Regions from separate parts of the Paenibacillus sp. alder61 genome, predicted to be linked through region 2. Evidence: riboswitches for the same ligand, from Rfam matches in the RefSeq annotation. Region 2 holds a riboswitch; the other holds the start of a gene.
What was found. A riboswitch is a leader RNA that binds a small molecule or an ion and turns the genes downstream of it on or off. The one in region 2 is predicted to bind S-adenosylmethionine.
Positions count from the first base shown of each region.

Region 1: linked by a shared signal. The riboswitch ahead of metA (homoserine O-acetyltransferase MetA) and the one ahead of LBW89_RS18130 (methionine ABC transporter ATP-binding protein) in region 2 are both predicted to bind S-adenosylmethionine.

Region 1 is NZ_JAIUDG010000024.1:43,691-58,292, forward strand. Features, by position in the region: gene thrS (threonine--tRNA ligase) at 1-1,080, opposite strand, end outside; gene ytxC (putative sporulation protein YtxC) at 1,460-2,386, opposite strand; gene mqnC (cyclic dehypoxanthinyl futalosine synthase) at 2,493-3,629, opposite strand; gene LBW89_RS22220 (trans-sulfuration enzyme family protein) at 3,784-4,953, opposite strand; gene LBW89_RS22225 (PLP-dependent transferase) at 4,950-6,137, opposite strand; gene metA (homoserine O-acetyltransferase MetA) at 6,156-7,091, opposite strand; SAM riboswitch class I at 7,209-7,336, opposite strand; gene corA (magnesium/cobalt transporter CorA) at 7,751-8,686, shown strand; gene LBW89_RS22240 (HRDC domain-containing protein) at 8,787-9,797, opposite strand; gene LBW89_RS22245 (DUF3055 domain-containing protein) at 10,034-10,336, shown strand; gene modB (molybdate ABC transporter permease subunit) at 10,355-11,023, opposite strand; gene modA (molybdate ABC transporter substrate-binding protein) at 11,029-11,868, opposite strand; gene LBW89_RS22260 (helix-turn-helix transcriptional regulator) at 11,976-12,974, shown strand; gene LBW89_RS22265 (5'-3' exonuclease) at 13,546-14,442, opposite strand; gene LBW89_RS22270 (arsenate reductase family protein) at 14,489-14,602, opposite strand, start outside.
Region 2 is NZ_JAIUDG010000017.1:43,791-58,392, reverse strand. Features, by position in the region: gene LBW89_RS18175 (SUKH-4 family immunity protein) at 51-605, shown strand; gene LBW89_RS18170 (GNAT family N-acetyltransferase) at 884-1,399, opposite strand; gene LBW89_RS18165 (Cof-type HAD-IIB family hydrolase) at 2,149-2,892, shown strand; gene LBW89_RS18160 (DUF456 domain-containing protein) at 2,902-3,387, shown strand; gene LBW89_RS18155 (polysaccharide biosynthesis protein) at 3,404-5,038, shown strand; gene LBW89_RS18150 (DUF2515 family protein) at 5,083-6,408, opposite strand; gene LBW89_RS18145 (thioredoxin family protein) at 6,553-6,918, shown strand; gene LBW89_RS18140 (COX15/CtaA family protein) at 7,114-8,109, shown strand; gene LBW89_RS18135 (Cthe_2314 family HEPN domain-containing protein) at 8,231-8,947, shown strand; SAM riboswitch class I at 9,064-9,224, shown strand; gene LBW89_RS18130 (methionine ABC transporter ATP-binding protein) at 9,323-10,348, shown strand; gene LBW89_RS18125 (methionine ABC transporter permease) at 10,348-11,016, shown strand; gene LBW89_RS18120 (MetQ/NlpA family ABC transporter substrate-binding protein) at 11,074-11,946, shown strand; gene LBW89_RS18115 (SDR family oxidoreductase) at 12,451-13,224, shown strand; gene LBW89_RS18110 (NifU family protein) at 13,307-13,552, opposite strand; gene LBW89_RS18105 (DUF1450 domain-containing protein) at 13,635-13,877, shown strand; gene LBW89_RS18100 (NAD(P)/FAD-dependent oxidoreductase) at 13,921-14,602, opposite strand, start outside.

The sequences.
Region 1 (14,602 bases), on a different contig from region 2:
GGCGATGCGGATCGGCAGATCGCGGTAGCTGCGCAGGTCGCTTTTGTACACCATCATGTGGTGAGGACAGTTCATCGGCCGAAGGACGAATTCTTCAACGTCGATGGCCATGACCGGGAACATATCCTCCTGATAGTGCTCCCAGTGGCCGGACGTTTTGTACAGATCCACGTTCCCCAGCACCGGCGTGTACACATGCTGATATCCCAGACGTTCCTCGATATCGACGATGTAACGCTCCAGCGTACGGCGCAGCGTCGCCCCTTTCGGCAGCCAGATCGGCAGGCCTTGTCCCACTAAATTGTTGAAAGTGAAGATGTTCAGCTCTTTCCCCAGTTTCCGGTGATCGCGCTTCTTCGCTTCCTCCAGCATGTGCAGGTGGTGGTCCAGTTCGGCTTTTTTGACAAAGGCCGTACCGTAAATCCGCTGCAGCATTTTGTTGTTGCTGTTTCCGCGCCAGTACGCGCCGGCTACGCTCAACAGCTTGAACACTTTGATCTTGCCGGTCGAAGGCACGTGAGGTCCGCGGCAAAGATCGAAAAACTCGCCTTGGTCATAAATCGAAATAACGCTGTCCTCCGGCAAATCCCGGATTAGCTCCAGTTTGTAAGGATCGCCCAGCTCGGTAAAAATCGCCACGGCTTCTTCACGGCTGACCTCGCGGCGGGTAATCGGCAGATTCTCCCCGATAATCCGCTCCATTTCCTTCTCGATCTTTTGCAGGTCCTCGGGATTCAACGGGTGTTCCAAATCCATGTCGTAATAGAAGCCGTCTTCGATCACCGGGCCGATGCCGAGTTTGACTTCCTTGCCGCCAAACAGCCGTTTGACCGCCTGCGCCATCAAGTGGGCCGTACTGTGACGCATAATTTCCAGGCCGTCTGTGGAATCGAGCGTAATGATTTCCACCTTATCCCCATTCGACAGTTTGGTGTTCAGGTCAACCGCCTTGTCGTTGATTTTGCCGGCCACCGCGTTTTTGCGCAGGCCGCTGCTGATCGAAGCCGCGACATCCTCCAGTGTGCTTCCTTCCGCATATTCCCGGACGGAACCGTCCGGCAGCGATACTTGAATTGCCATATTTATATCCTCCTTAAGCATAATATTTCTATTAGGGCAACAAAAAAAGCCCGTCCCTGAAAAGGGACGAGCATTTATTTACCCGTGGTTCCACCCTTATTCGGTCGTTCCGTATTGTCGGAATGGCCCTTAATAAGCATTTGGTAACGGAAATGACCCGGTGATTTCTAATGCTGCCGGATGCGGCAGGTTCAAAACCACAGCTTCAAAGGGGTAAACCAAAACCGGTGCACAAGGGAATTTCAGCCGGGTTCCCTCTCTCTGGAAATGTCCTGTCATTTCGGTTCATGTCTTTGTCGACGCTTTTTTGCAAATGAATCTTCATAATGAAATGTCAAATCGAATTACCTGTAAATTATAAGCCTTCCTTCGGGAGACGTCAAGAACCCGAAGTTTCCTGGTTCTTCGGCCTGGATTCCTTGCTGAGCGAAATGCAATGCGCGCATTGCAGACACAATTGTACCCGCTCTCCGAAAATCCGGGTAATCGTGGCGATGATCTGGGCTTCCGGACGGGATGTATGAATGTGTATTCGCTGTGGCGACAACGAAATTAAAGCGCTGACGACCATATCCTCCATCTCCATCTCCTGATCCGCCATTTGAGCAATGACGCCGCCGACAGAAGGCGGTGTTATTTTGGCAAACTGTTCATTATATATCCCGAATTCTTGATCATCCTTGTGAATGAGATGAACGAGCTGGGTCAACGGCTCCTGAAAATGAACGAAATACTGCAGCAGGTGGATAAATTCCTCATACTGCTGATCCAGAAGATATTCTTCCATCGCCAGGTCCACCATTTCCCGCAGCTTGTCCTTATAAGCTTTTAAGCGAAACTCGATGAATCCGTCGATGTCCAAATAGCGCGCTTCCTCCAAGTAGGAGGCGAGCGCCGTCCGAATCTCGTTCATCCTGTACCGTTGAGCCGCCCGATCCCCCTCTTCTTCACCGGACAGCATTTTGGCGCAAAATCCCGCCACCGCCTCTTCCTCCTCGCGGGAGGAGAATCGATACCGTTTGGAGGCCTCCTCACCAGCCAGTTCAACTTCCTTGACCTCCACAATAAAACGGGAAATGCCTCGGGCGAGATCCTCTATAACTTGACGCCGTACTTCATCCGTATTGGTTCCTTCTTTTCCGGTTGCCGACAATACAACGAGCAGACCGGATCCATCGGGAGCATAATGCGTCTTTATCCGGGCAGCCCCTTTATGTACCGCACTCTCCTCATCGCAAATATAATCCAAGAATCGTCGTTCCGTTGGTAAACCGCGGGTGGCCATGTGTAGCGAAAAAAAATCCATAAGTCCTCCCCCTTTCGTATCCTTCCCAAAGTATATGGCGGGAAGGATACGGATATACGAGGCGGACTTATGGAAAGATAGCCAGAACTGCCAAAAGAAACAGTCTTTAATTCTGCATGATAAAGTCGCGTTCGATGCTGGAATTTTGATCGAATACGCGCAAAATTTCGTACTTCGTATTCCGTTGGGCCGGTGTCTTGCCGGCAGAGCGGATAATCGACAGAATCGATTCGATGTTCACCTTATGAGTCGCCCCTGCCGAGGAAACGACATTTTCCTCGATCATCGTGCTGCCGAAATCGTTGCAGCCGTACTGTAGCGACAGCTTACCGACCTCGGGTCCCATCGTGACCCAGGAAGACTGCAGGTTCTTGATGTTATCCAGCACGATGCGGCTGATCGCCACCGTTTTCAAATAGGATTCCGGCGTTTGGCGCTCCGCCTTGAGATTCGTGTTGTCCGGCTGGAACGTCCAAGGGATGAAGGCCAGAAACCCTTCCGAAGGATAGCCGTTTTGGAGGCACTCATCCTGTGCTTCCCGGACGCGCAGCAAGTGGAGGGCGCGCTCTTCCATCGACTCGCCGAAACCGATGACCATCGTCGCCGTTGTGTTCATCCCGATTTTGTGAGCCGTCTGCATCACGTCCATCCAATCCCGCCAGGAGCCTTTCAGCCGGCTGATTTTGCGGCGGGTGCGGTCGTCCAGTATCTCCGCTCCGCCTCCCGGCAGCGAATCCAGGCCGGCGGCATGGATTTCCCGCAGCACTTCTTCCAGCGAGAGCCCCTCCGAGACTTCCTTCATTTTCATGATTTCCGCCGGAGAGAAGGAGTGCATCGTAATGTCCGGGAACCGTTCCTTGATCGCTCGCAGCAGGTTCGTGTAATAACTGAACGGCAGATTCGGGTTCGTTCCGCCCTGCATCAAAATTTCCGTGCCGCCGACATCGATCGTTTCCTGGATTTTCTGGAAAATGACCTCATCCGGCAAGACATATCCTTCCTCCGAACCCGGGCGGCGATAAAACGCACAAAACCGGCAGTATACATCACAGACATTCGTATAGTTTACGTTCCGTCCGATGACAAAGGTCGTAATGGGATCGGGGTGCTTACGCTCCATCAGAACATTTGCCGCATGGCCGATTTTCTCGACTTCCTCCGACTCGAATAATGCGATCGTATCTTCAAGATCCAGACGCTCGCCACGTAACGCCTTGTCTAATATAGGGTTGATTGCAGTCATTTCGCTGCCTCCTTGCGTCTCCTGAATATATAAGTCAATAAAATGTCAAAACATTCAATATTCAAATCGTAACATATTCATCCGCATAAAAACAGCACCCGATCCATTTCGGGTGCTGTTCGTGCTCGGTATTTAAATACGGCGGCCTTGCCGTTTAAGCCTCCAAAGCCTGTTCCAAATCGGCGAGCAAATCGCCGATATCCTCCAGGCCTACGGAGAAGCGCAGCAGACCGTCGGTAATCCCGCGTTCGAGCCGGACTTCCGGCGGCATGGACGCATGCGACATCATCGCCGGGTAGGATAGGATGCTTTCAACGGCACCGAGGCTGACCGCGACGAGGGGGAGCTTCACTCGGCTGAGCACCCGTTTGGCCCGGTCGCCGGAACCGACATCGAACGAAACGACGGCGCCGTAACCTTTGGACTGCTTTTCCTGGACTTCACGGCCGGGATGCTCCGCGAGACCCGGATAATAAACGGCCGCGATGTCCTGGCGGCGGGCAAGCCAGTCCGCCAGCTTGCGGGCGCTGATTTCGCTGTGCGCCATTCTAGCCCCCAGCGTCTTCATCCCCCGCATAAGCAGCCAGGATTCCTGGGCTCCGAGTACGGTGCCGAGGCCGTTCTGTACGTATTTCAAACGATCGGCCAACGCGTCGTCCCGGGCCACCGCAAGCCCGGCCAGCACGTCGCTGTGCCCGCCGAGAAATTTGGTCGCGCTGTGCAGCACGATGTCGACCCCCTGCTCGATCGGGCGTTGATAATACGGCGTCATAAACGTATTGTCCACGATGCTGATCAGATCGTGCTCCCGCGCCCATTCGGCGACCGCCCCGATATCGGTAATTTTCAGCGTCGGATTGGACGGCGTTTCCATATATACGGCCTTCGTATTGGGCTGGAGTGCGGCCTTGACCGCTTCCAGGTCCGTCATATCGACGAAGGTCGTCTCGATGTTCATCCGGCTTAATATCTGCGTAAGCAGCCGGTATGTACCCCCGTAAACATCCTCCGTCACGATGAGGTGATCGCCGGCCGAAAACAGCATGAAGGTCGATGAAATGGCGGCCATGCCGCTGGCGAAGGCGAAGCCGCGCACTCCGCCTTCCAGGACCGCGATATAATCTTCCAACGCCTGGCGGGTCGGATTGCCCGACCGGCTGTAATCATGCGTTGGAGGATTAAAAATATCGTGGTGATGAAAAGTCGAAGCTTGGTAAATCGGGACACTGGAGGCTCCGGTTGCCGGATCCACCTCGCTGCCAAAATGGATCAGCCGGGTGTCCAATTTCGGAGATTGCCGTTCTTCCCGGTTCCGGTCGTTCATTTCGCGCCCCCCTCTTCCACTTCGCGGCGGGCCGCTTCCAAGGCTCTGCCCAGATCTTCGATTAAGTCGGCGGGGTGCTCGATCCCGACCGAGAAGCGGAGCAGCCGGTCATCCACCCCGACGGCATCGCGGATTTCGGCCGGAATATCCGCATGCGTCTGAACGGCCGGATAGGTCATGAGCGATTCCACGCCGCCCAAACTCTCGGCGAAAGCGATCAGTTCAAGGTTCCGCAGCACCGGTTCCACATAACGGGCATCCGTAACCTTAAAGGAAAAGATGCCCGTATTACCGCTGGACTGCCGTTTCTGGATGTCATGGCCCGGATGATCGGGCAAACCGGGATGAAATACCTCGGCGATTTGCGGATGCTTCAGCAAAAACTCGGCCATCGCCAGCGCGTTGCTTTCATGCCGCTCCATCCGCAGTGCCAATGTCTTCATGCCGCGCATAAGCTGGTAGGAGTCGGAGGGGCTCAGCACCGCCCCGATCGAATTATGCAAAAAGGCGACTTCCTGGGAGAGTTCCTCCCCTTTAGTCACGATCAGTCCGGCCAGCACGTCGTTATGGCCGCCCAAGTATTTCGTCGCACTGTGTACGACGATATCGGCACCCAGTTCCAGCGGACGTTGAAAATAAGGGGTCAGCAGTGTATTGTCCACCACCGTAAGCAGCCCATGGCGCTTGGCCCACAGCCCTACGGCTTCAAGATCGGTCACCATCATCAACGGGTTGGTCGGCGTCTCGATGAAGACGGCTTTGGTGTTCGGTTTCCGCACGCTTTCCAAGGCGTCCAGATCGTTCGTATCGACATAGGAGGATGTGATTCCGAACCGGGAAAGAATCCGTTCAAGCAGCCGGTAAGTTCCGCCGTATAAGTCCAAGGAGACGATCAGATGATCCCCTTGCGAGAACAGGCTGAAAACCGTCTGAAGCGCCGCCATGCCCGAACTGCAGGCGAAACCCGCATCTCCGCTTTCCAGGGCGGCCGCGGCCTCTTCCAACACGGTCCGCGTCGGACTTTTCGTCCGCGAATAGTCAAACCCGGTACTCTGCCCGAGCCGGGGATGGCGGAAAGCGGTCGCCTGATAGATGGGATAAGTAACCGCTCCGGTGACCGGTTCCTCGATCGATCCGATTTGAGCCAGCCTGCTGTCCAAATGCCATTTTTTATTTTTTGCCACTGCGTACCCCTCCACTAATCAAATATGGTATATAAGTTCGGCCATTTCATCGATATCATACGGTGTTTCCTGATACACATAGTAGTTCAGCCAGTTGGAGAATAATAAGTTGGCATGCGCTCTCCAAGTCGAACGCGGGGGCTTGGAGGGATCGTTGTTCGGATAATAGTTCACCGGAAGCTCGATTTCCAGCCCTTTGGCGACGTCACGATCATATTCCCACTTCAGGGAACCCGCATCATACTCCGAGTGTCCGGTCACAAAAATTTGCTTCCCGTCCCGTGAAGCGACGAGGTAGATACCGGCTTCCTCCGATTCGGCCAAAATCTCGAGCTCCGGGGACCGCTCGATATCCTCCCGGGATACGTCCGTATGACGGGAATGCGGAACCTGGAACACTTCGTCGAAGCCCCGCATTAATTTTACGCGGGGGTTGTTGACGGTATGGGAGAAGATGCCGAAGCATTTTTTCTCGAGCGGGACTTTGCGGACCCCGTAGTGGTAGTATAAACCGGCCTGGGAAGCCCAACAGATGTGCATGGTCGAAGTGACATGCGTTTTGCTCCATTCGAAGATCTCTTTCAGTTCCTCCCAATAGTTGACTTCTTCAAAAGCCAGTTGCTCGACCGGCGCGCCCGTCACGATCATGCCGTCAAACCGCCGGCTCTTGATCTCGTCGAAGGTTTTGTAGAACATCTCCAAATGCTCCGCCGACGTATTCTTCGAAATATGGGAACGGGGGTGGAGCAATACGATCTCCACCTGGAGCGGCGTGTTGCCGAGCAAACGCAAAATTTGCGATTCCGTCGTTTCTTTCGTCGGCATCAGGTTCAGAATGGCGATTCTGAGGGGCCGAATGTCCTGCTGGTAGGCCCGGCTCTCATCCATTACAAAAATATTCTCGTTCGCAAGCACTTCCTTGGCCGGCAGATGATCCGGTACTTTAATCGGCATTACATTCCAACTCCTTTTTTTTGGGGATTTTACTGGGTTACCTCGTGAAAGCGGGCAATAACAAGAAAAAGACCTCACTCCAAAGAGAAAGGTCATCATTTATTCCTGAATGCGCCTCTCTCATCTCTCAGAAACCTAAGAGCATCACATCATGCTCCCAAGCTCTGCAAGAATTAGCACCGTGCGACGTATCGCCGGTTGCCGGGTATCATCGGGCCAGTCCCTCCACCTACTCTTGATAAGAAAATCGTCTAAATATTCTGTTGTTAAAATTCTAATTGAATCAGGTTGATTTCATTATACATGAATTCTCTTTTTTAACAAGGCGTACGCCATTTTTTATCCACAACTTTTTGGCTTGAAACATTTCAACCCCCGGCGTTATACTAGACAAGTGCTAAAAAGGCAACCCATAAACTCATGATAAAGAGGTGAATCCGAGAAATGGAAGGCGACCCGAGTCCGCAGCGCATGGACCTGAAGAAACAACCGCATAGGAAACCGATCAGCAGGCGCCACGTGGAGGGTAACGGGCACTTTCTTTTCCCGGTGTTTTCATAAAACGCCTTTTTCGGCGTTCGCCGTGCTGATCCTTTCCTGTGCTCAAACCAAAAATGAGCATATCCCGGCTGCCTAGGCCGGAAAAGGGAGTGATTGGTATGAAAATCCGTCATGTGGTGGCCGGTGTATTTAAGCCGGTCGAAGACGTGGAACTCACGACAACCCCGCCTGAGGAAGGCTTCTACTGGATTGACGCGGACGTTGATGACCTGGCGCTGCTTCAACCGCTGTTCTCGCTGCATGATCTTGCCGTTGAGGACTGCCTCACCGAGGAGGAGCAGCGTCCGAAAATCGAAACCTACGACAACCATTACTTTATTGTAGTTAACAGCATCCGTTATGATGATGAGGAAATTTTTCTGCGGGCGCTAAACATCTTCTTGGGAAGACACTACATCATCACCGTGACGAAGCAGAAAATTAACGAACTGCGGGCCGTCAAGCCGATTCTCTGGGAACAGGAAGTCAGCGAACCCGACCGCTTTCTTTATTTTCTCATCGACCTCGTGGTCGACAACTACTTCATTGTCGGTGACCGCATCGAAGTCAAAATCGAAAAGCTGGAAGAAGATATATTGATGCACACCAAACGCTCGCACCTGAACGAGATCATCGGTCTGCGAAGCGAAATTTTGTGGTTGAAGAAAGTGCTTGGCCCTCAAAAGGAAGTTATCAATATTTTAAATAAGAAAGACTTGCGACTGATCGACGATCAGCTGCAAAAGTATTTCAGCGATATTTACGAAAATGCCGTTAAAATCTCCGAAAACTTCGACACCTTTCGAGAATTGATCGGAAACTTGCGAGAAGCTTATCAAGCGGCGATCGCCAACCGGGCCAATGAAATCATGCGCGTATTCACCGCAATCACCACGATTTTCATTCCGTTGACCCTGATTACAGGGATATACGGGATGAATTTTGAACACATGCCCGAAATCCATTGGAAATACGGATATTATGTCGTCCTGGGCGTCATGATCGTCCTCGGCGCAGGCATGTTCTATCTGTTCCGCAAGCGGGACTGGATTTAGTACAATAAGCGCGGCTTTTAAAAAATACAGCGCCTTTTCTCCATCTACGCCTTCCCTTGAGGCTGAACGGAGAAAACGCGCTGTTTTGTTTATTTAGGAGTTATCCGGCTTTCTGCGCCTGATCCTTATGCCGACGATAGGAAAGGCGGAGCAGGCGGATTCGTTCATAAAGCCGATCCAGATTGGCCGTCTCTATCGTTTCCTGATCGTAAGCCCGCTGCAGCACGGGTTTGAGGAAGGCGTCCCCGAGTTCCTCAAAGGCCTGCCAGATGGAGCTTTTCTCCTCCGCCGGCATGTCCTGCAACTCCAACTGAACGAGCGCCTCGGTCGTGTACCCGTCCTTCTCGAATTGCTCGAGCAGTTCGACGGCATCCCTCCGTTCGAGACCTGTCCGTTCGCAGATTCCTTCCAAATTGCCGCCTTGGGCCATCGCTTCCAGCGCTTGACGGCGCAGGCTGAATTTCTCCATCTCCATGCGGAATTTAGCTTCCTTCTGCCTATACATCCAGGAACGAAAGGTATCGTCGTCGATGTCCCGTTCCACCCAATCGAGCGGAAACTCGCCCGGCCGTTCTCCAGCCTGCGCCGCGGTTAACGCAAGCAATTCGGTCCCGTATTCGGCCGCCTTGTTCTCTCCTACTCCAGGCAGCTGCAGTAATTCGTCCACCGTATGCGGCCGAAATACGCTGATCAGGCGAAGCAGCCGGTTGCTGGCGATAAGATAGGGGGCCTTGCGTTCGGCGGAAGCTTTCTTCCGCCGCCAACCGCACAGCTCATTGTACAGCGTTTCGTTCTCGTGAAGTTCGCTGTAACAAATCAGCCGCTGCGCGGCCATGCCCCTTCCGTGAAACTCCTCCCTCTCATCCCATATCCCTTCGATCACCGGACGGTAGCCTTCGCCGAGCTTGATGACCAGCCTATGCCGATAAATATGGAGCATTTCAGACCATGAACCGCCTTCGTACCAAATTGTCTCGCTTTCCTCCTCTCCCGTCGATTCGTTCCACCCCATCCTCCAAACCCCGTCCTCTTCGCCGATCCATACCTGGGCATCGCCGGCGGTGGCCCCGCCATCCTTCTTCTCCAGGCTGTTCAGAAAAACAATCCGCATCCCTTCTACCTCCTTCGACTGTCAGCAACGACAGGCGTTTCAATCCAAAAACGCAAAAAAAGCACCTCTCCCGAATGATTCAAGAGAGGTGCTTCCTCTAGTCGTATACTGTTGTTACTAATAGTACCATTTTTTCGGAGATTGTCAATCCGGATTATTTTCATCGCCATTTCCACGAGCGACCGAATATCCGCTATAATGACAGGAGACAACTCGTTTTATAGGAGGCACAGCTTATGACCGCATCAAATCAGGATTTGGACTTTTTATCCGACAGCACGGAGAGCACATCCACCCGTTTTGTCACTTTTATCGGAAACTCCCTCAAACGTTTTGACCTGGCTGTCACCACGACAAACCGTTTTTACGGCAAGAAACTTGTGACCGATCTCCAGAACGGAAAAACCGCGATCTTGGGCACCGACGACCTTGAGGAAGAAGGTTACCTGGAGCATGTATTCGCCCTGAATGAGGAAGAGGGCGGCGAACTGCGCAGCTTTTTGTACCAGGTTGTCGGAGATGCCTATTTTACGGATTAACGGTCTTTACTTATCCGCTTATTCCTTCCGTTCCGTTCGGGGGCCGAAGCAGGCCAGCAGCAGGAAGGAGATCAGCACCATCCAGCCCGCCCAAGCCCAGGCCGCTCCGGTATCGCCCGACTCCACAGCCATGTAAATGGCCGTCGGCAGCGTCTGGGTTCTTCCGGGAATGTTGCCGGCCAGCATCAGCGTCGCTCCAAACTCGCCAAGAGCCCGGGTAAAAGACAGCACAAACGCGGTTGTCAGGGAACGTCCGGCAAGCGGGATAGCGACCCGGAGCAATAGCTGCGGCTCGGAGGCCCCCAGCGATCGGCCGGCGGCCAGCAGATCCCGATCGATGGAAGCGAAGCCGGCTTTGGCCGACTGATACGCCAGCGGGAAAGCAACGACGGCGGCCGCCAGGACGGCGGCCCCCCAAGTAAAGACGATCGGCAGGCCGGACAGCGCTTCAAACCACCGGCCGATAAAGCTCCTGCGTCCGAAGGCCATAAGCAGCAGGAACCCGACTACGGTAGGCGGCAGTACCATAGGAAGCATAATGATCGTTTCAAGCACAATTTTCCCGCGAAATTTCCGTCCCGTCATAAGCCAGGCCAACCATCCGGCAAGCAAAAAGGCCAAGGTTCCGGCGAGAAGGGATACCTTAAGGGAAAGCAGAACAGGCGACCAAAACGAAGCATGCATCATGCCGCTTACTCCGGTACCGTGAACCCGTGGTCAACAAACACTTGACGAGCCTCCCGGGATTGCAGAAATTGCAAGAACCGGCCGGCTTCCTCTTGATGCTCGGAGGCGGACACCACGCCTGCCGGATAAAGAATAGGAGCGTGGCTTTCTTCATCGACCACGAGCCCGGTTTGGATGTTCGAAGAACCTTTCGCATCGCTCTCATAAACGAAGCCGGCATCCACGTTTCCCGATTCCACATAGGTGAGCACCTGTGTAACATCTTTGGCGAATATCATTTTGGACGAAAGCGCCTCCCATAATCCGGTATGCTCCAGCGCTTCCTTGGTGTATGCGCCGGCGGGAACCACCTCGGGTTCACCCAGAGCGATCGTCCCGAAATCCGTTTTTTTCAAATCCGCCAAGGAGGAAAGCTCGCCCGTAGCGTCGGCTGGCCGAACCAGAACAAGCCGGTTCCGTAACAGGTCCGTTTTGCTTTCAGGCTTGATGAGCCCTTTGTCCATCAGGGCGGTCATCTGTTTTTGGCCTGCCGATAGAAACAGATCCACGGGCGCTCCCTGCTCGATCTGCTTTTGCAGCGAACCCGATGCGCCGAAATTCATGGTCAGCCGGATATTCCGCTGTTCCTTTTCAAAGAGCGGAGCGATCTCCTCCAGACTCTCTTTTAAACTGGCCGCCGCCGAAATAGTCAGCGTAACGGTCGCTGCCGTTTCGGAGTCGGATGCCGCCTGTTGTGTGGCCGCCTTATCGGACGGTACGCCGCATGAGGTTAGGAGTCCGATGACAACCATTAAAATAAATACAAGCGTACTTCCACGGAAACGGGAACCAGAGAAATGCCGCATTTATGTATGCCTCCCATAGAATTAGATAAATATATTTTATTCTATTTTGTTATATTTGAATATAACTAGTTATAATTAGACATAAATTCGTCATTGGAGGTCTCCGAATGAGCGAGATTTCATATACAGCCGAAGAAGTTGCCAAGCTGTTGAAAGTATCTAAATTAACGGTTTACGACCTGATCAAAAAGGGCAGCTTGCCCGCGTACCGTGTCGGGAAACAAATGCGTATCGACGCGGATGATTTGGAGCAATACAAAAGAGTAGCCAAAAGCGGGGCTGTCCCTTCCGGGCCTCAAAGCGAGCCGTTCCCCGTCGGCGGCCAGAGCCTTCCGCCGCAGCCGGCGGCGGCTTCGGACCGGCGCCTTTCCCGGGACGCTTCGCGGGTTCCGGGAACCCTGGTCATTACCGGCCAGGATCTGAGCCTCGATTTATTGGCCAAGCATCTCGAGCGGACGCAGCCGGGGCTGCGCCCCCTGCGCTCGCACGACGGAAGCCTTGATGGGCTGATCTCCATGTACCAGGGGAACAGCGACATCGTCAGCACGCATCTGCTGGACGGGAACACCGGGGAATACAATTTGCCGTATATCACCAAAATTCTGACCGGCCATTCTTACCTCGTGGTCAATTTGCTGATGCGTCAGGCCGGTCTTTACGTCCGCCGCGGAAACCCCAAACAATTAGAAACCTGGAGCGACCTCGGACGGAAGGACATCAAGCTGATCAATCGGGAGATCGGTTCCGGCGCCCGGGTGCTCCTGGACGAACAGCTGCGCTTGCACGGCATATCCCGAGCCGGGATCGATGGATATCAGGATGTGGAGACCAGCCATTTGGCGGTGGCCGGCAAAGTCGCGGCGGGACAAGCCGATGTCGGCGTAGGCATCGAAAACGCCGTATCCCTCATCAGCGAAGTCGAATTTATCCCATTAATCCAGGAAAGATACGACCTTGTTGTCCTCAAAACGGAGAGTACGGCCGCCTGGATCGAGCGGTTTCTCGATACCGTCAAATCCCCCGAATTCAGACAGGAGCTGGGCTCCTTTCAAGGTTATGATTTATCTTTAAGCGGCCAGGTTTTATACGACAGTGAAGCTCAATGAATACATGGATAGAAAAATCACGCTCATGCTGTGCTCCACCGTCAACGACCTGTTTCCTTTGAAGCCATACAGATAAAGATGAATAAGCGCCTTAAGCGGCGGGATTTTGTGGAATTCGGCTCATGCGGAAGGAATAGCGGACTTTATGGGGCACTAGCGTTGCATTAAAACTGATATGGGTGCTGCCTCATCCGCAATCGTTCTTGCCGCCTGTTATAATAGCGGCGTTTTGGGCCGTTATTTCGACCCGATTTGCGTTTTCGGGTAAAATAGCGGCCAAAAAGGGCCTTATTTCACTGATGCGGGTCCAAAAATCAGGGGTTCTGCCCGGTTTTCCCTAAAATAAGGCCCCAAAAGACCGCTATTTCTGAGCGAAGGGACGAATTCGACAAAATAAGGCCGCAAATGACCCTTATCCTCCCGCCAGGCTTCAAAGGGAGGCGATTACGGCCATTAGACCCTTCGGGCTAACGCAACACCAATTCCTATTTTTGTAAAAAAGCAGCGACCCCTCCGTACGGAAGGATCGCTGCTTTTCATTTATCCAAAAACGTCTGCCACTTGTCCAAGGTCATGGCGTGGCCGCCAGTCCCATCCACGAAACGATGCTGGACATTTCGAGCTCCTCGAATTTGGAAGCGATCGCGGCCGCGTTCATGACAAAGCGGCATTCGTCGACGCCGCACGCCAATTCCACATCGCAGCGGATCTCCGCCAGCCGTCTTGACAGATGCAGCATGTCCAAGTCGTTCTCAATCTTGGTCCGGACCGATTTGGACAAAGCGTCCAAGTTGGCCAGAATCCCCTCGACCGACCCGTGCTCCTGGACAAGCTTCAGCGCGGTTTTCTCGCCGATGCCGCGCACGCCGGGATAATTGTCGCTGGTATCGCCCATCAGGCCTTTCAAATCTATAATCTGGCGGGGAGCCAGTTGTTTCTCTTCCATCAGGGTTTCCGGCGTGTAGACCATATAGTTGCCGTGGCCCTTTTTCATAATAATGACGCTTGTCCGCTCATTCACCAACTGCAGCATGTCATGGTCCCCCGTGAGGATGAGAACCTCCATCTCCGGGCTGAACCTGGCGGCCAGCGTACCGATGCAATCGTCCGCTTCATAACCCGGGCTGCTGATATTGGGAATCCCCAAGCTTTCCATAACGTCCCGTATGATCGAAAACTGCGGAATCAGCTCATCCGGCGCCTCCGAGCGGTTGCCTTTATAAGCCGCAAACTGCTCCGTCCGGAACGTTTTGCTGCCCAGATCCCAACAGCAGGCGATATGCGACGGGGAAAACTTTTGGACCGCGTCCCAAAAATACCGCATAAATCCATAAACCGCATTCGTAGGCAGCCCCGCTTTGGTGCGCCGGATATAACCCGTGGCCGCCGAAGCATAATAGGCTCGGAACATCAAGGCCATCCCGTCAACCAGCAGAATGCTCTCCCGTCCGCTTTGTCCGGTGTTCATGATTTCGCTCGCTTCCTTTCTTCGTAAATTGGTCTCATGATTACGCCTATCCCCATGCCTTCTCGAACATGTCCTCCTTGAAGCCGACGGTCGCCTGCTTGCCGTCCGTCACCAGCGGGCGTTTGATCAGCATTCCGTTCGAGGCGAGCAGGACCAGCTG
Region 2 (14,602 bases):
ACTGTGATTGGACGGGGCAATGAATTTAATTTAGGAATGGAGAGAGACGGATGATTTCACCGCAAGCGTTTTTGGACAAGTGGAACAGTGAGATTTACGGGTTGGTTCAATATGACGAATCTAGTTTGCAGCCGTTCATTTTACCTGAGGAGACCCGGAATTTTCTGCTTCAAGCCGGTTTGCCCGAATCGGCTCCGCCGTTTCTCACGTTCGAGTCATCGGCCGAGGGAGGGGGAGTCCGGTTAACACAATATAATGACCAATTGGACGAGGCTTACGAGCGGTACATCTATCTGGGATTTACGGGGAGCGGCTCCCCGGTGTGTATCGATGAATCCAATGGCGAGGTTGTTTTTATAGATGGGGATAATGAGAATGCGAGGGTATTTATGAACAGCTCCATTCCGCAGCTCGCGGAATCGTTATTGGTGTACGTGGAATTTATCAATAAAGTAAATACCATCAACGGAAGGGGCGCCTACCTTGACAAAAATGCCCCTAAAGAAAGCCTGGATTGGGTTTGCGATCGTCTTCGTCAAGTGGATCAAGCGTGTTTAATAGAGGGGGGATTCTGGGAAGAGGAACTTGCGGGCTTTAGGAAGTAAGGAAATCCCCCCCTACTTAGAATTCCTGCAAATCTGCAGGTTTTTTTCCTGCCCGGAACGGAAATTTCAAAATTCCTGCAAATCTGCAGGAATTTTCGACGAAATAGGCTCATATCTCGGAAATCGCTAGAAATACCTGCAGATTTGCATCTTTTTTCGCATACGCTCCTAAATCGGTCAAAAATACCTGTAGATTTGCATCTTTTTGGAGTTGGAAGTGTTGGATAGTGCGGGAATGTTGAAAGTACGCGCGCTCGTCACCTTGATAGCCGTGGGCTTTACGCCCGCTTCGCCAGTTTATAAACCTTTTCATATAGGACTTCTTTATACAAACTAAACGCCGCCTCTGTGAGCGGTTCCGGGTAGCTCATGATTTGAAGCGGCAAATCGGGTTGCCCCTCCTGAAGCGGGGGCTGTACGTATTCAAACGGATTGAGGCAAAAGCCCAACCGCTCGTAAAAGCCGATTCTCCGCTGCGCCAGCTCCGTGTCGGGCGGCTCCACTTCCAGCAGGATCGGTTTGGGAGACTCTCCGATATAGGCCTCCATTAATTTTCGACCCAGGCCGCCTCCCCGGATGGCCGAATCCACGGCGATATGCTCCACAAAGCGAAACGACGAGAACTCCCAGACGGCCATGAAGGCGATGATTCGGTTTTGTTCAGTCCTTTCCGTGATGAGGCGGTAATGCGGATCGGCCAGCAAGTTCTTTTGCCCGGCATAGGTTCTTCGTTCGCTTTCCGGAAAAGAAGCCTCCATGATGGCGAAAATTTGATCAAATACGTCATGCGTCATCGTTAACAAACTTCCTTTTCTACATGGTTGTTGTCTTTATTATACCCATTTCATTTCCCTCCCGCCGTAATCGCCTCCCTTTGAAGCCGGGCGGGTGGATAAGGGCCATTTGCGGCGCTATTTTGTCGAATTTGTCCCTTCGGTGAGAAATAGCGGTCATTTGAGGCCTTATTTTAGGAAAAATCGGTCCGAAACCTGATTTTGGGACCCGTATCAGTGAAATAAGGCCCTTTTTGGCCGCTATTTTCCCCGAAAACGCAAATCGGGGCGAAATAACGGCCCAAAAGGCCGTTATTATAACGGGGGGCAAGCGAGATCGCGGATCGGCGGGATGGTGTCAGGTTTAATGCAACCCCTAGTGTAGTTCGGGCCGCTATTCTAACGTCAGCTTCGTAAAATAAAGTCCCATACGTCCGTTAATTCGCGGAAAGTCGTCTTTTTCGACAAAATCACGCCCCTACAGCTGCTTATTGCCTGATTCGTCAGTATGCACCAAATGTCTTAATGCCACGGATGCGCCAATGCCGCGAATGTAGCGAATGCCACGGATGCCACGGATGCGGCCAATGCCACGGATGCCACCAACGCCACCAACGCCACCAACGCCGCGAATGTGCCAATACCACCCTTCCGCCGCGCTACCGTCTTTGTTGGGTCCTGCCGTTTGTGATAAAATGGCGTTATGCTATGAGAACCGATAAATAAAAAGAACAGAGTCGTAAAAGCGGAATGGAGGAGTACTGTTGAAGTTGAAGTATAAATTGCTGGCGCTGGATATGGACGGAACGCTGTTGAACGATAACCACCAAATTTCGCCGGAGACGGAAAAATGGATTCATCGTGCGGCGGAAGCCGGGGTTCATGTTTGTTTCTCCACGGGGAGAGGTTACGACGAAGCCGCGCCGTTCGGCAAGCAGTTGGGTCTCAATACGCCGATGATCACGGTGAACGGGAGCGAAGTCTGGAAATCGCCGACCGAATTATATCGTCGGGAGCTGCTAGATAAAGCGCTGATCGCCAACATGCACGCGATCGCGGTGGAGTATGGCGTGTGGTTCTGGGCTTATGCCGTGGAAGGCAGCTATAACGAGAAAAATTGGGACCCGGCGCTGCTGGATCTCAACCAGTGGATGAAATTCGGGTACCATACGGAAGACGACGCGATTCGCCACGACATTATCGTGCGGTTGCAGGACCTGGGCGGATTGGAAATTACCAACTCCTCCCCGTACAATTTGGAGATCAATCCGGCCGGAGTGAATAAAGCCACCGGCATTCGGATCGTATGCGATCTGCTGGGACTGGAGATGTCGGAGACCGTGGCGATCGGCGACAGCCTGAACGACCTGGCGGCCATTCAGGCGGCCGGGCTCGGCGTAGCGATGGGCAACGCGCAGCTTGCGGTCAAGGAGAACGCGGACGTCGTCACCGCTTCGAATAATGACGATGGCATCGCCTGGATTATCCGCGACTATATTTTGACGGAGGAGTGAGCGTAAAGGATGGCTGTGCTCGGTTGGATTTTGGTCATCGCCCTGTTTGTCATCGGCATGGCCGGGGCGGTGTATCCCGTATTGCCGGGGGTCCTCGCCGTATACTTTGCTTTTTTCGTCTACGGGTGGTTCTTCTCGTTCGAGCCGTTCGGCTGGCTGTTCTGGACCATCCAAACCCTGATCGTCGTGGCGCTGCTGATCGCGGACTATGCGGTCGGGGCCTGGGGCGTCAAAAAGTTCGGCGGCAGCAAGCTTTCCGTCTGGCTTAGCACGATCGGCATTATCGTCGGCCCGTTTCTGATTCCCGCGTTCGGGCTGATTCTGGGGCCTTTGCTGGGCGCCATGATCGGGGAGCTGATCAGAGGGGAGTCGCCCAAGCAGGCTTTTAAAGTCGGGGTGGGCTCCGTCGTCGGCCTGTTCAGCAGCATCGTCGTCAAAATCGTGCTCCAATTGGCCATGATCATCATTTTCTTTATCTGGGTCATTTCGTTCTAGAAAGAAGGCGTTTTGGTTGTCGAAGAAAGAGTCTTTTATAAAAGGCACGCTGATTCTGGCCGGGGCCGCCCTGATCGCCAGGCTGCTCGGGCTGTTTCAGCGCGTTCCGCTGGAGCATATTCTGGGCGATGTCGGGAATGCCGTTTATGGTCAGGCTAACACGGCTTACTTTATGCTGCTTACCCTGGCGACGGCGGGCATTCCCAGCACCCTCAGTAAAATGGTGTCCGAACGCCATGCGCTGGACCGTCCCGAAGAAGCCGGCCGGGTCTATCAGGCGGCCCTGATTTTCGCCGCATTTGCCGGTGTAGTGATGTTTACTCTACTGTATGTGATGGCACCTTATTATGCCGCCTTGACGAAATTGCCGGAATCGGCCGTGGCGATTCGCGCCTTGGCGCCGGCGCTCCTGCTTTTCCCGCTGATCGCGATTATCCGGGGTTATTTGCAGGGCCGCAACATTATGATCGCGGGCGGGGTATCCCAGGTTATCGAGCAGATCGTCCGCGTCATCACAGGGATTCTTCTGGCGTTCTTGTTCTACCATTGGGGCTTTTCCGGGGAGAAAATCGCCGCCGGCGCGACGTTTGGCGCGGTTCTCGGCGGAGTTGCCGCCCTGATCGTCATGATCTATTTCAACGCGAAGGTGCGGAAGAGCGACCGCGCGGAACGCCTCGTTTCCAAGGAAGCGCGGGAGAATCGGCTGCCGCTGTCCCGGATCTACAAAGAGATTTTCAAGCTGTCGATTCCGATCGTACTGACGGCGCTGGCCGTGCCGGCCGTGAACTTTATCGACACCTCGATTCTTAAGCCTTTGCTGAACGGTCAACTGGGTGCGGAAGAAGCGACGAATGTTCTCGCCATCCTCAGCGCGCGGGCGCAAATGATCGCGGGCATTCCGCCGATCCTGGCCATCGCGCTGAGCCAGTCCCTTGTGCCGATCATCTCGGCGGCGTATGCCCGCGGAGACAGCGAGCACTTGAAAAGACAGGTGACGCTGGCGATGCGCGTGTCTATCCTGACGGGGATGCCGATTATCCTGGCCCTCAGCACCGCCGCTTATTCCGTCAACGGCCTGCTGTTCAGTACGCGGGACGGCAGCAGCATCGTGGCGCTGCTGACATTGATGACCATCTTCCAGATTACGATGATGACCAGTAACTCGATTCTGCTCGGCATCAGCAAAGCGAACCTGTCGATGGTTCATGTCATGATCGGGATTGCCGTAAAACTCGCCGCCAGCTATGCGCTGGCTCCATTCTGGGGTATTTACGGCATCATCCTTGCCACGGGACTCGGCTTCTTCCTGATTACGCTCTTGAATGTCCGGGCGATGAAGAAGATCGTGCCGTTCTCCATTATGGGCAGCCGCTGGACGGGCTTCCTGCCGACCCTGGTCGTGCTGGCGGCCGTCGGCTACGGGCTGAACCAGGCCGGCATACAAATGGTTTCGATCCTGCCCGACCGGGTGGCCTTCTTCCTGACCTGCGCGATCGTCGGTCTCGCCGTAGTGGCGCTGTATCCGGTCATGCTGGTGCTGCTGCGGGTGGTCCGCCGGGACGAGCTGTCCAGCTATCCCGGCCCGCTGCGCAAGCTGCTGTCGCCGCTGATGCGGCTGCAGCGCCAAGGGCGCGCCGGGTCCGCGGACTAAGCATCCGCGGACGGGCGGGGGCGGGGGGCCGCACAGCCGTTTGGCTAGTGCGGCCTTTCGTTCGGGTCGCCCGCCGCGTCATGCGCGAGGGCGACCTTGAGAATGCCGCCGCGATGTTCGCGACTGATGTCGCACAGAAACGGCGGCTGCGGCGCGCTGATGGCGTTCAGCGCGCTCGTGTCCCTGAGCCAATCCTCACGGGAAATTGGCTCATAGGGCGTGTCGCCCCAAGCGTCGAGCAGCTTGGGGCTGTAAAGACGCCGGCCGGGCGGCAGCGCCCCGCCGGCCAGAAGCGCTGACCCCTGCGCCGCGGAGGTCAGCGCTTCTTCTCTATTGGCCGTGAAGCATTCCGGCCAATAGTCCGCGCGCGAGCCGCTGTGCGGCACGCGCGCGGCGAAGCGCTCCGCGCCGCGGCGCACGGCGCGCAGGCCCATCAGCATCGCGTACAGGCTTTTGCCTAACGCGATGCGGTCCGCGAGGCCGCTGAAGTCGGACACGACGCGCCCGGCCAGCCGGCGCACCGCTTCCGCTCCCATCTCCCGGCGGCCCTCCCCGTCGTCTTCTTCCAGGAGCGGGAAGACGACCTGGTTCAACCCGGCCAGACTGTTCACATGGAAGGCCGGCTGCCCGGTGACATGCTTGCGGTAGAACGGATGGCGGATGACCCGTTTCTCAATGTAATTCTGCTCGTTGACAATCAGACCGACCGTCAAGAGCGCGCTCCCCCGGTCGATCCAGAACCGTTCCCAGAACGGCCGCATAAACCGGGATACATGAAAATAAGGAAGCAGGTGAAAATGGCTGGCCCCCAGCTCCCGGCTTTTCATATAGAGCAGGAGCTGCGGATAGGCATCCTGAAAAATCAACGCATTGCTCCGCTCCAAGAAACGGTAATAGGACCGCTTCCGCTGCTCGTCCAACAGATCGGCCGCACGCCCTCGCAAATCCGTCATATTCCAGCCGGCATTCCGGGATACCATATGGGCGAGAAACGCCCAATGCAGCTCCGGATAGGCCTGATAGCAGGCAAGGTAAGCTTCGGTGCGGGTGATATTGCTGATGCCGGCCCGTCCGGTCTCCTGAGCGATCTCCTCCGCGAGCGCCCGGTCCGCTTCGCTCCATTCGCTCTCCTGCCCGGCCCGGTCGGCCGGTCCGCGGCGCAGCAGCTCCTCGATCTCCCCGGCGACGGTCCGGGCCGCGATTTCGTTCCAGCCGAGCGGAATCCGCTCTTCCCGCATCCGGCTGGAGTCGGCAATCCCGGCCGCTTTGCCTTTGACCGCCTCGCCGATCGCCGACGGCAGCCGGCGGATAAACTCCATGATCCCCGGGGCCTTGAACGGTCTGTCCGGGTCTCCAGGCAGTTGCTTCATGGGACTCCTCGCTTTCTTGTTCACGTACCTTAAAAAAGCTCTGTTTCCAGTATGGCCATGAAATTTGACTTCCACTCGCGCTTTTGGTTGACTTTACATAGAACGCGAAAAATCCATTTTGAATTGAACCAGGAGGGAAGAAGCATGAAACAGGTGCAAAGTGCTGCCGAATTTCAGGTGAGCATTCAATCGAGAAATCTGGTCGTGGCGGTATTTAAAGCCGACTGGTGCGGGGATTGCAAGTTTATCGATCCGTTTATGCCGGACGTGGAGGAGAAGTACAAGGACCGTTTGACTTTGATCGAAGTCGATGTGGACAAGGTGGGAGATGTCAGTCAGGAACAGAACATTCTGGGCATTCCCAGCTTCGTGGCCTACGCGGACGGTCGGGAATTGGTCCGCTTCGTCAACAAGCTGCGCAAATCGCGGGAAGAAATCGAAGATTTCCTGAACAAGGCGATCGATGTCTACCGTACCCTGAACGATACGGCGGAACGAAAAGAAGAATAAGCGACTTAAATGAAATGCGGAATATCACAAACCCCCGGGAAAATAACCGGGGGTTTGCTTGTTTGGTGAACAATCTGTAACAGACCTCTATGATTCCACCCGCCCTTTCGGGTATAATGGGTATGATTTGTACACGGAAGTCTAAAGTGTGTTCGCTTGTGTTTAACTCCAATACGATCTAGCGGGTGAGAAGCCTTGAATACGAAACAATTGAAATGGCTCAGCTACATCTCCTGCCTGGTGATGTTTCTGGCCACCCTGGGCGGAAGCGTCGTGACCAAGACGGAATCGGGGCTGGGCTGCGGCAACGAATGGCCTTTATGTCACGGTAAGTTTGTCCCGGCCCATACGATCGCTTCGCTGATCGAATACTCGCACCGCGCGGTGAGCGGGGCGGCGGGTCTCTTGTCCGTAGCCGCATTCGTGGCTTTCTGGCTTTACCGTAAACAGCGGCGGGATTTGCAGTTTTACGCCTTCCTCGCGCTCGTCTTTGTTATGGTGCAGGCGTTTATGGGAGCGATGGCGGTAATTTATCCGACCTCTTCGCCCGTGATGGCCCTGCATTTCGGCTTTTCGCTGATCGCGTTCGCCAGCTCCGTGATGCTCGTGCTGGGGATCCGCGAGGACGAAACGCGGGAGAAGCAGGGAAAATCGGCGCCAAACTATACCGTGTCGCGGCGGTTCCGCAATTTTACGTGGTTCACCACCGCCTACACGTATATCGTGGTGTATATCGGCGCCTATGTCAGCCATACCGATTCGGCCGGGGGCTGCTCGGGTTGGCCCCTCTGTAACGGCGCGTTGATTCCCGAGCTCTCGGGCGGTGTTGGAATCGCCTTCATTCACCGGGTGGCCGCGGCCGTGCTGCTGGTGATGGTCGCCGCGCTGGGCCATATCGCCTTCTGGAAGCATCCCGGCAACAGGGAAATGCGTTCGCTCGGCATTGCGGCGGCCGTGCTGGTCGTGGTGCAGGTGCTGACCGGGGCAAGCATCGTGTTTACGTTGACCAATTACGAGGTCTATTTGTTCACTTCGCTGGCCCATATCCTCGTTTTGGCCGCGCTTTTCGGGGTGCTCAGCTATATGAGCGTCCGAACGTGGCAACTGGCCGGCAGCCGAAAGACCAGGGAAGCCGGGGATCCGAACAACGATTTGGGCTCGGCCTCAACAGTCCACCGGAATGCCCCGTAATTCATCTTCCGCTTGGGATGAACGGTTGCGGGGGAGGGAAAAGATATAATCTACAGGTCAAGAGAACCTCATGTTTTCTCTGGACATGCTCGGGAACAACGATAGAAGCGGGGGATTATGAATGCTGCGAAGCTTGCTGGGCGAACCACCAAGGGAAAATGAGGGATTGCTCGCCAATACGATGAACGCCATGCTGCAGACGACGAAGCTGCTGCAAAAACAGACGGAGCTTTCCAAAGATCCGACGCATGACTTTCGGAAGCTGGAAATCTGGACGCTGGGGCTGATCTCTTCTCTGGATGAGCTGGAGCAGTGCTTGCACGCGGCCGGTTTTTTCCGCCGCAAAGTACGGCATAACTTTGTGGAGGACATGGATCCCGCCGAACGGAGCGACTACGCGCGATATGTTTTCTTTTATAAAGACGGATTTATTCGCGTGTTTTCCACTTTGGACAAGCTGGGAACGGTGCTGAACGAGCTGTATGACCTGAAAACGTCCAAGGTGAAGGCGCATTTTTCCTATTTCACGGTGCTGCGGCAGTTCCGATATTTAAAGGTGCATCCCGACCTCGGCAACCGGCTGGTCGCCATTAAAGAAAGGCATAAGGAAGCCATGGCCGTGCTGAGAAAGCGCAGAAACACGGAGATTCACTATATGAACTCGGAAATGCAGGATGATCTATGGCAGCGGCACCAGGCCCTTCACGGCAAAATCGAGCTTGAAGACCTGGACCGGCATCTCCGCGATTTGGAGAACGGGTACCTTATGGTGTGCGAGACGCTGGAAACGGTGTTCAACTACACCAATGAGCGCTGGAAAAAAGTCTCGGCCAAGTAGCGGGAAGGCTGGAAAATCTTTTTTCTATTTTTCCTTTGACAAAAGTACGGAAAGCTTCTATACTCAAAAATAGTTTCAGGATCTTACAGCAAATGTTCATCCTTAATTTCATATTTTTCTTATCGAGAGAGGCGGAGGGAAAGGCCCGATGAAGCCCAGCAACCGATTCGTACCCGGCAGTAAGACGCATCCTTAGCGCAGCCGCGGGCGAGTGTCATGGTGCTAAATCCTTCAAAACCGTGCATGATATGCATGAGACGGTTTTGGCAGATGAGAAGGCATTGTCTTTACGTAAAGAGAGCCCTCGGAATCTGTCGGGCTCTTTTATTTTTTATCTTTTTATTATGAAACTTCGAGAGCGGGAGGCTAATCGGTTTGATCGAACTCAAACAGTTGACTAAAATATACGGCACCAAGAGAAAGACGACCACCGCCTTGTCCGGCTTGAACCTGAAGGTGAACAAGGGGGAAATCTTCGGGGTCATCGGGCACTCCGGGGCGGGTAAGAGTACGCTCATCCGCTGCATCAATTTGCTCGAACGGCCGACGGAAGGCGAGGTCTGGGTCGGCGGTGTCGACCTGACCAAGCTGGGCAAGCGGGAATTGCAGCAGAAGCGCCGTAAAATCGGAATGATCTTTCAGCATTTCAACCTGCTGTCTTCCGCCACGGTTTACGACAATGTCGCTTTTCCGCTCACGCTGATCGGGACGCCGAAGGCGGAGATCCAGAAAAAAGTGGATGAGCTGCTTGCTTTGGTCGGGTTGGAGGCGCACCGGGGGAAATACCCCGCCCAGCTGTCCGGCGGACAGAAGCAGCGTGTCGGTATCGCCCGGGCTCTGGCCAGCGATCCGGATGTTCTGCTCTGCGACGAGGCGACCTCCGCGCTGGACCCGCAGACTACGGACTCGATCCTGCGCCTGCTGCTGGACATCAATCGGAAATTCGGGCTCACCATCCTGCTCATTACGCATGAGATGCATGTTATTCAAAGCATCTGCGACCGGGTGGCGGTCATCCACCAGGGCGGTATCGTCGAGGAAGGGCCGGTGACCGAAGTGTTCCTCAAGCCGCGGCATTTTGTAACCCGGGAGTTTATCAACCGGGACGCAACCGGCGGCGAGGGCGAGGAAGGATTGAAGCTCGCCGGCTCCGTTCCTCATCCGGCCTGGTCGAAGCTGGTGAAGATCACCTTCCTCGGCGCGAAGACGTACGAATCGGTGCTGTCGCAGGTGGTCCGGGAAACCGGGGTCAACTTCGCGATTTTGCAGGGAACGATCTCGACGATCAAAGATGTGCCGTACGGCAAGCTCACCGTTTCCTTCGAGGGGGACGACGGGCAGGTGGAACGTACGCTGTCCCTGCTTAAAGAACGGGATCTTGATGTGGAGGTGATCGGGTAATGTGGGGCTTGGACTTTTCCAAAATCGACTGGTCCGAAATGGGCACGGCGTCCACGGACACGCTGCAAATGATGGGTTACGCCACCCTGTTCACGTTCCTGATCGGGCTGCCGCTCGGGGTGCTGTTGTACAGTTTTTCGCGATCGGCTTCGCCGGTTCTCGGCTGGGTGTACCGGATTCTGTCGCTCATCGTGAACATTATCCGCTCGGTGCCGTTCATCATCCTGATCGTCGCACTGATTCCGCTGACGCGGGCGATCATGGGCGTTTCCTCCGGGGTGGAAGGCACGATTCCGCCGCTCGTGATCGGAGCCGCTCCGTTCTTCGCCCGGCTGGTGGAGACGGCGCTCCGCGAGGTGGACCGCGGGGTAATCGAAGCCTCGCATGCCATGGGCGCGACGAGCTTCCAGGTGATCCGCAAGGTCCTGCTGCCGGAATCGCTGCCCGGCCTGATCGCCGGGATGACGATTACCGCGGTGACGCTCGTATCCTACACGGCGATGTCCGGGATGGTCGGCGGCGGGGGGCTCGGTGACCTGGCGATCCGATACGGTTATTACCGCTACGAGAAGGAAGTCATGATCGTCTCCGTAATTTTCATGGTCGTCCTGGTGCAGGTGCTGCAAATGCTGGGCGACCGGCTGGTGATTTATTTTACCCGGAAATAAGGAACATTAAATATAGATTCATCCTTATTCAAAAACATTTTGGGAGGTCATACTGTGATGAAGAAATGGACATTTTCGCTGCTGACGCTGGCTTTGGTGCTGGTTTTGGCAGCCTGCGGAAACAACGCGGCCAAGAACGACGCCGCTGCCGGCAACGGGGGCAACGCACCCGCGGCGGACAAAGGGGCGGAGAACACTCCGGCGGCTTCCGAGCCGGTCAAACTGGTGGTTGGCGCTACCGTGCCTCATGCCGACATTCTGAAATTCGTCGCGCCTAAGCTGAAAGAAGAAGGCGTTGAGCTCGAAGTCAGAGAATTCACCGACTATGTGCAACCGAACGTGCAAGTTTTCGAGAAGCAGCTGGATGCGAACTATTTCCAACATCAGCCGTACCTGGACGAGCAAAACAAACAAAACAACTTTAACCTCGTTCCGGTCGTAGGCGTTCACGTTGAACCTTTCGGCGCTTACTCCAAAACGCTGAAATCGGCCGACGAAATCAAGGACGGCGCCAAAGTGGCGATCCCGAACGACCCGACGAACGGCGGACGCGCGCTGCTGCTGCTTCAAAAGCAAGGCTTGATCAAGCTGAAAGAAGAAGCGGGCATCACGGCGACGAAAGCGGATATCGTGGAAAATCCGAAGAACCTGAAGTTCCAGGAAGCGGATGCGGCTATGCTGCCTCGCCAACTGGAAGAAGTGGACCTGGCGCTGATCAACACGAACTATGCGCTTGAAGCCGGGCTTAACCCGATGACCGACGCGCTCTTCATCGAGGACAAAGATTCGCCGTACACCAACATTCTGGTATCCCGTCCGGACAACAAAGATTCCGAAGCCATCCAAAAATTGGCCAAGGCGCTGACTTCGCCGGATGTGAAGAAATTTATCGAAGACACCTATAAAGGCGCTTTGGTTCCTGTATTCTAATAAAAAAGCTTTAGCTTCGTCCCGCTGCCATCCGGCAGCGGATTTTTTGTTGCAGCTGAGCTTTGGGGGGCGGGCCGACCAGTGCGATAGCGGCGTTTTGAGGCGCTATTTTGTCGAATTTGGCTCTTTGGCGTGAAATAGCGGTCTTTTGGGGCCTTATTTTAGAGAAAGTCGGGCCGAAACCTGATTTTGGGACCCCCATCAATGAAATAAGGCCCTTTTTGGCCGCTATTTTTCCCGAAAACGCAAATCGGGGCGAAATAGCGGCCCAAAAGGCCGTTATTCGGCGGGCGGCTGGAAAAGCTAGAAGCTGCGGGTATCAGACCCAGTTCGTCACGCCGCCGCTGAAATCGGCGAATAAATCCCATTAAGGCCGGCAATGTTAGCACCCATATCAGTTTTAATGCACCGCTAGTGCCGGTTCAGGTCACATTCCCCGGTTTGTGGGAACGGTGCAAATCTTTTATACTGAAATGGAAGGCCTTACGTGAGGAGGAAACGACGTTGGTGGGAAAAGTCGCCCTGATTACGGGCAGTGCGAAAGGGCTGGGGAAGAAGACCGCCCTGATGCTGGCAGAGCAGGGATGCCATATCGCGCTGAACTATGTACATAGCGAGGCGGAGGCGGAAGCGCTTCGTACCGAAATCGCAGCGACGGGAGTGCGCTGTATTGCCGTGAGGGCCGATGTCTCCCGGCGGGAGGAGATCGAGGCGCTGGTGGAAGAAATCCGCGGCTCGCTGGGTCCGGTCGATATTCTGGTGAATAACGCCGGGCCGTTTATCCGGGAGCGCAAGCTGTTTGCGGACTATAGCCAGCAGGAGATTCTGGCCATGATCGACGGCAATCTGGTCGGCACGATGCTGCTGGACCATCTCGTGCTGCCGGACATGCGGAGAAAAGGCTGGGGGCGGATCATTCATTTCGGCTTCGGTCACGCCGCGGAATCGCGGGCTTGGCCGCATCGTGCGGTCTACGCCGCCGCCAAAACCGGGCTGGTCTCCTTCACCAAGACGCTGGCGGTGGAAGAGGCTTCGTTCGGCATTACGGTGAATATGGTCTGTCCCGGGGACATCCGGGGCCGGAACAAGGAGATTTCCATCCGGGAAGCGCGCGGATTATCCGACGGGGAAACCCCGCTGGGCCGCCCGGGGAGCGGCGAGGATATCGCGCGGGTGATCTCGTTTCTCTGCCATCATGACTCCGATTTCATTACCGGCAACATTATGGACATCTCCGGGGGCCTGGACCCGATTCGGCCTTGGGTGAAGCCCTCCTGACACCCCTTCCATATACCATAAAAAAAACACGGTCTCGCCGGATACTCCGGGGGACCGTGTTTTATGTTTGCGTTGTATATCATTAAAATACTTGTACGACCTCTTGCACGCCTTCCACTTCTTCAAACAGGGCGCGTTCGATCCCTGCTTTGAGGGTAATGGTAGAGCTTGGGCAGCTGCCGCAGGCCCCCATCAGTTTCAGCTTCACGATACCGTCTTCCACGTCAACCAGTTCGACGTCACCGCCGTCGCGCTGCAGGAAGGGGCGCAGTTTATCCAAAACTTCCAGAACTTCGTCATACAATTTATCTTGTACGTTCTCACTCATGGTTTTCAACTCCTTTCCTTTCCTATATATTATATTACAAAAAACTTTAAATTTAAATGCTTCGCTGACGGGGAGGACCAGCTTGAAACATATTGTTGAATTTTGTGCGAACAACGCCGCCTTCGGCACCGATCAAATCATGAACCGGCTGAAGGAGGAGCAGCACTGTGAAGTTTATGAATACGGCTGCCTTACGGGGTGCGGCATGTGTTATATGTCCCCATACTGTCTGCTCGACGGGGAAACCGTTGAAGCGGAGACGGCCGAAGGGCTGTATCGGCGAATCATAGAACTCATCGCCGAGATGGATGGGAACGCGGAATGAGCCGCCCCGATAATCAACCCAATCATCAGCCTATTCATCAGCCTCAGCCCCAATGATGCTTCGATTTCCAGAGCACGCCGCTCTTCAACAGCCGCGGCACCCGGCCGGTCACCTGGGTTTTGCCCATCAGGCCGAATCCGGCCTTCTTGCCGAGCGAGCCGAGCGTGCCCCGCAGCTTAATTGGCTGCAGTTTCGGCGTCTCGCCGCGCCAAAGCGCGGTGAGGACTTCCGCGATCTGGTGCCCCTGGCTTCCGGCCGCCTGAGCGCTGGGAGCGAACGGGAGGCTGGCGCAGTCGCCGCAGACGAATACCTCCGGGTAATCGGGAATCTGATGGTACGGGTTGATGACGACCCGGCCCTGCCGGTCCTTGGGCACGTTCAAGTTCTGAACGAGCTCCACCGGGCGGATTCCCGCGGTCCAGACGGTGACATCGGACGCAATGTCTCCGCCTTCGTAATGAATCACGCCCTGCTCCAGAGAAGTAATCGAAATATGAGAGCGGGTCTCGACCTCATGTTCGTGGAACCAGTTGGTCACATAGGCGGACACTTTTTGCGGGAAGGCCGACAGCAGACGCGCCCCCCGGTCGATGAGGGCGATATTCAGATCGGGGCGGCTTTCCCGCAGTTCGGCGGCGAGCTCGACCCCGCTGAGTCCCCCGCCGACGATGTTGATTTTGCTGTAGGGCTTCGCATTGTTCAAAAGCATGTAGGATTCCCGTACC